2 linked regions of the Variovorax paradoxus genome follow. Each later gene encodes a partner of the first gene's protein in a complex. Links are inferred from orthologs where the notes say so. Each region holds a gene or a part of one and is shown on either strand. Other genes may lie near its edges.

Region 1 (2,941 bases):
CGGTGTCGCTGGGGGCGCCTGTTCCGGTGCCGTCGGCCTGCGCGAGTTGCGAAAGCAGCCAGTCGCTTTGCCCCAGGTAGGCTAGGGCGCGTGCAGCCCAATGGCGGCCGGGCTCGTCGCGCGACTTCACCATCTGCGTCTTCAGCGCGTCCAGCACTTCGGGCGTGGCTGTGCCGATGCGGCCCAGCAGCCGTGCGCCTCTCCAGGCGTGGTCGTTCCTGTCCTTGCCTTTGCCGTGCCGCATGCGTTCGAGCAAGGCGGGCACGGCCGGCGCACCGATGGCACAAAGCTGTTCGGCGGCTTCCTCTGCGCCGATGGCGCCGTCGAAGCGGTCGAGCCGGCCGATCAGGAACGCGACGCGCTCGGCCACCGGCAGCGCGGCCACGCGGGCGCGTTCGCGGTCGGCAGCGGCCTCCGTGGTGAAGGTGCGTTCGAAGGTTTCGTCGCCGAGGCAGCGCCGCGCCAGGGCGGTGGCGTATTCCTCGTCGTGCACGAAGACCACGAAATCGGGCGTGAGCGGGGGTGCGCCGCCCAGCGCTTCGCGCACCTTCCGCGATGCGCTCGCCAGCACGTCGAAGCAGTCTTTTTCGGCCTGCAGCCAGTCGGCGCGCGAACCCCGGCGGGCGGCGCTGTCGGCGGCCTCGGCGGCGGCCCGCAGCGCGGGGCTTTCGTAGTCGATGAGCTCGTGGTCCCAGTCGGCGGGGTTCCAGTCGGCGTCCCAGAAGTCGGGCGATGCGCGGTCTTCGTCCCCGCGCGCGGAGACGGTGTTGGCGGCGAGCGAGGGCAGGGCGATGATGCCGTCGCACTCGCGGTACACGCCGTGGAAGGCCGCGACGTAGAAGCGCTCTTCGGGGTTGTCGTCCAGCAGGCGGCGCAACGCCCGCACGGCGTCCTCGACGACCAGCGGTTCCAGGGCTTTCCAGTGACTCATGCGGGCCTCTCCCTCGGGCTTTCGTTTGGGCCTGCGATCGTAAAGGGCGGTGCCGGTGGCGATAATCCGGCGATGCGAATCCGCTTTACCAAGATGCAGGGGGCCGGCAACGATTTCGTCGTGCTGGACGAAACACGCGGCACGCTGGGCCTCACGGCCGCGCAATACCGCTTTCTGGCCGACCGCCATTTCGGCGTCGGCGCCGACCAGATCCTGACCGTGCGGCCCTCGCCGGCGGCAGGCATCGATTTCCAGTACGTCATCCACAACGCCGACGGCGGCGAGGTGGAGCAGTGCGGCAACGGCGCGCGCTGCTTCATGCGCTTCGTCAGCGAACACAAGCTGACCGACAAGTCCGAGGTGCGCGTGCAGACGCTGGCCGGCGTGATCGAGCCGCGCATGGGCGCCGATGGCCGCGTCACGGTGGACATGGGCGCGCCCATCTTCGAAGCCGCGCGCGTGCCCTTCGACACCGCGGGCCTCGACGCGCAACCCGAAGGTTCCTGGGAGAAGTGGCACCTGGCGCTTGGCACCCGCGCGGGCAGCGCTATTGTTTCGGTAGCGGTGCTGTCCATGGGCAACCCGCACGCGGTGCAGGTGGTCGACGACGTCGAGGCCGCGCCGGTGGCCGAGCAGGGACCGCAGATCGAGCACCACCCGCGCTTTCCGCAGCGGGTGAACGCGGGCTTCATGCAGGCGGTGAGCCGCACGGACATCAAGCTGCGGGTGTTCGAGCGCGGTGCCGGCGAAACGCTGGCCTGCGGCACGGGTGCGTGCGCAGCGGTGGTGGCGGGCATCCGGCTGGGGCTGCTGGAGCGCCGGGTCGACGTGCAGACGCACGGCGGCGTGCTCACGATCGAGTGGCAGGGAGAAGGCCAGCCGGTGCTGATGACCGGGCCGGCCACGACGGTGTTCGAGGGCGACATCGAGGTGCCAGAGCTGCCATGACCACTTTCACGAACAACAACGACGCCAACGCCATGAACCCGATCACCGAAGACGACATCGCGAACTACCTGGCCAACACCCCCGACTTCTTCGAACGCCATGCCCAGCTGCTGGCGCAGGTTCAGCTCACCAGCCCGCACGGCAACCGCGCCGTGAGCCTGCAGGAGCGCCAGGCCGAGATGCTGCGCGAGAAGATCAAGGCGCTGGAGCACCGCCTGATGGACATGGTGCGCCACGGCACCGAGAACGTGGTGATCGCCGACCGCCTGCAGCGCTGGACCAAGGGCCTGCTGACCACGCGCGACCCGCGCAGCCTGCCGTACCGCATCGCCGTCGACCTGCAGTCGCTGTTCCTGGTGCCGCAGACGGCCATCAAGGTGTGGGACTGCACGAGCGAATACCTCAACGAGGCCTATGCCCAGTGGGTGAGCGACGACGTGAAGGCGCTGGCCACCTCGCTGACCTCGCCCTACTGCGGGCTCAATTCGGGCTTCGAGGCCGCCAGCTGGCTGCCGGAGCCGCAGGCGGCCATGTCGATCGCGCTGATTCCGCTGCGCGCCGACGCCGAGTCGCCGGCCTTCGGCATGCTGGTGCTGGCCTCGCCCGACGCGCAGCGCTTCAATTCCGAGATGGGCACCGACTTTCTCGAGCGCATCGCCGAGCTGGCCTCGGGCGGGCTCTCGCGGCTGCGTCCTTGAAGCGCCCGCGCTGGTTGCGGCGGCCCTGGCAGGCCGCGCTGGCCGGCGTGCTGGCCGGCGTGCTGCTGGCCGGTGTGGCGGCCTATGCGGCCATCGGCGCCTTCATCTGGTGGCATGCCGAGACGCTGCTGGCGCACCCGCCGCAGCGCCCGGCCGACGCGGCGCTGGTGCTCGGCAGCCGCGCCTACCTCGACGGCAAGCCGCATCCGTGCCTGGCAGGGCGGGTCGACACCGCAGTGGCCATGGCCAGGACCGGCCTGGTGCGCCAGCTCGCGTTCTCGGGCGGCGTCGACTCGGAAGACGGCCGCACCGAGGCGACGGCCATGAAGGAGCGTGCCGTCACGGCGGGCTTTGCCGGGCCGAT
Region 2 (2,747 bases), 3.3 Mb from region 1 along the record:
CAAGGATCCCGATGCCCGGTTCGTCCATGAGGCCGCCGCCGGAGACCCTGCGCTGGAAGCCATGGCCGGCGGCGCCGGGTCCAGCATCGGTCGCGGTGGAATGATCACCAAGATTCTCGCGGCCAAGCGTGCGGCCGGCTCGGGCGCCTCCACCGTCATCGCCTGGGGCCGCGAGCCCGAAGCCCTGTTGCGCCTTACGCGCGGCGAAGCCATCGGCACCTTGCTGGTGGCACAGACTGCCAAGCACCAGGCCCGCAAGCGCTGGATGGCCGATCACCTGCAACTGCGTGGCGCGGTGGTCGTCGATGCGGGGGCCGCCGCCAAGGTGCGCGCGGAAGGCAAGAGCTTGTTGCCGATCGGCATGACCGGCGTGTCGGGCGAATTCTCGCGCGGCGATGTCATTGCAGTGCGCGATGCCGACGGTGTCGAATTGGCCCGCGGCCTGGCCAACTACTCGAGCGTGGAGGCGCGGTTGCTGTGCCGCAAGCCATCGACCGAATTCGAGCGGCTGCTGGGCTATGTGGCGGAACCCGAAATGGTCCACCGCGACAACATGGTGTTGATGCCAGGCTGATCAAAAAACAACGGGGCTCAAGGCCCCGTTCTTGTTTGACCCGGTGCAGGCTACTGCACTTCCCGAATCGGATTGCGGATGTTCTGGACCATGTCGCCGACCGACGCACGCGGCGCATTGCCGCGGCACAGTGCCTGCGTTGCCAGCGCCCGGGTATAGCTCGAATTCATGTCGTTCAGACGCTTCCACTCGGGCTTGGGCGAATCCTGCCAGGCGCCATTGTTGTAGCGGGCATAGCTTTTCATTTCCGCAGTCGAGCAACGGACGCCTTCGTAGAAGGCATTGAGTGCGCCGCCGCTCTTGTTGTGCGCCACGACCACATAGCGCACGATGCCGTCGCCGGTGATGGCGATCGTCTTCGGGTCCAGGCCGAACTGGAGGCTCATGTATGAGGGCATCTGGATCGGCAGCAACCGGCTTTCGCTGAAGGCCGGAGGTGGCGGTGTGGCAGTTTCCTCCCATTCCTTGTCCGTTTCGTAGCGCTTGGGCGGCGGCGGCAAACCCGATTGAGCCCAGTCGGCGTTGTCGGTGTCGTGCGTGCCCGAGGCGCAGCCTGCCAGCACGCCGAAGCACAGAAGCAGAAGGGCGCGCTCAGCGTTGCGTCGGAAGGAAGGGCGCTTTGTTGTGGGGAAGGGAAGGTTCATCGCTCGCTGAAGGAATGTCGGGATGCGGATCGAAGCTCCCGCCGGGCGGCAGGTCGAGTCCGGGAGGGGCTCCGGCGTCCAGCGGGTGGCGCTCGAACTCGCGAGCGCGCACGTTGCTGCGCAGGAAGCGGTTGCGGAAATCCTGCCGCGGCAGGTAGCGAGCAAGCTCGGTGAGCGCCATCTCGTAGACGCCGCGCTTGAACTCGACGACCACGTCGAGCGGCACCCAGTAGTCGTGCCAGCGCCAAGCGTCGAATTCGGGATGGTCGGTGGCACGCAGGTTGAGATCCCAGTCGTGGCCGACGAGTTGCAGCAGATACCAGATTTGTTTCTGGCCCTTGTAGTGGCCCCGTGCGTCACGGCGGATGAACCGATCCGGCACCTCGTAGCGCAACCAGTCGCGGGTACGGGCCACGATGCGCACGTGCTCCGGGTGGAGCCCCACTTCCTCGTGCAGTTCCCGGAACATGGCCTGTTCGGGACTTTCGCCGCGATCTATGCCGCCTTGCGGAAACTGCCAGGAATGTGTGCGTATGCGCTTGCCCCAGAAAACCTGGTTTCTCTGGTTGAGCAGGATGATGCCGACGTTGGGCCTGAAGCCGTCCCGGTCGAGCATAATCAAACCCCAATTTTTGAACTGAGTCGATTATGCATGCCGGGGTGCCCTCGGCAAGCTGCCGATGCCAGGCTCTCAGGGTCTCTCCGGGGGAGCAGTCCCCCACTTCCCAACTTCGAATCCCGCGACTCCATCACTGCCATCCCGATGAAAGCTTCCCGATTTTTTGTCTCCACCCTCAAGGAAGCGCCCGCTGACGCAGAGGTCGCGAGCCACCGGCTCATGATGCGTGCCGGCATGATCAAGAAGCTCGGCACGGGCATCTACACCTACATGCCCATGGGCCTGCGCGTGATCCGCAAGGTCGAGGCGATCGTGCGCGAGGAGATGAACCGCGCCGGTGCTGTCGAGATGACGATGCCCGTGGTGCAGCCCGCCGAGTTCTGGCAGGAAACCGGCCGTTTCGAGAAGATGGGCCCCGAGCTGCTGCGCATCAAGGACCGCCACGATCGCGACTTCGTGATCCAGCCGACCAGCGAAGAGGTCGTGACAGACATCGCGCGCCAGGAAATCCGCAGCTACAAGCAGCTGCCGAAGAACTTCTACCAGATCCAGACCAAGTTCCGTGACGAGCGCCGTCCGCGCTTCGGCCTGATGCGCGGGCGCGAATTCATCATGAAGGACGCCTACAGCTTCGACCGCGACCTCGACGCCGCCAAGGCCAGCTACCAGGTCATGGCGCAGGCCTATCGCACCATCTTCGACCGCTTCGGCCTGCGCTACCGTGCCGTGGCGGCCGACAGCGGCGCCATCGGCGGCGACCTGAGCGAAGAGTTCCAGGTGATTGCCGCCACCGGCGAAGACGCCATCGTCTACTGCCCCGACAGCAGCTACGCCGCGAACATGGAAAAGGCGGAAGCCCTGGCGCCATCGGGCCCGCGTCCCGCTGCCGCCAAGGCGCTCGAGAAGACGC

The links. Proteins that work in one complex are often made in the same cells at the same time.
Region 2: the proteins of dapF (region 1) and AACL56_RS23095 are in contact, whole or in part, in a solved structure (PDB 5YGU), measured with the Escherichia coli proteins. The link is inferred for Variovorax paradoxus from one-to-one orthologs.

What each region holds. Positions count from the first base shown.
Region 1 is NZ_LR743507.1:1,623,025-1,625,965, forward strand. It holds dapF (diaminopimelate epimerase), read left to right. Parts: upstream 1-1,003; coding sequence 1,004-1,879; downstream 1,880-2,941. Other genes in the region: AACL56_RS07255 (DUF4303 domain-containing protein), read right to left, coding at 1-931; AACL56_RS07265 (DUF484 family protein), read left to right, coding at 1,876-2,577; AACL56_RS07270 (YdcF family protein), read left to right, coding at 2,574-2,941. UniProt on the Escherichia coli protein: Involved in the succinylase branch of the L-lysine biosynthesis and in the biosynthesis of the pentapeptide incorporated in the peptidoglycan moiety. Catalyzes the stereoinversion of LL-2,6-diaminopimelate (L,L-DAP) to meso-diaminopimelate (meso-DAP).
Region 2 is NZ_LR743507.1:4,889,018-4,891,764, reverse strand. It holds AACL56_RS23095 (RNA pyrophosphohydrolase), read right to left. Parts: upstream 1,835-2,747; coding sequence 1,166-1,834; downstream 1-1,165. Other genes in the region: AACL56_RS23090 (proline--tRNA ligase), read left to right, coding at 1,982-2,747; AACL56_RS23100 (CNP1-like family protein), read right to left, coding at 625-1,218; proB (glutamate 5-kinase), read left to right, coding at 1-574. UniProt on the Escherichia coli protein: Master regulator of 5'-end-dependent mRNA decay.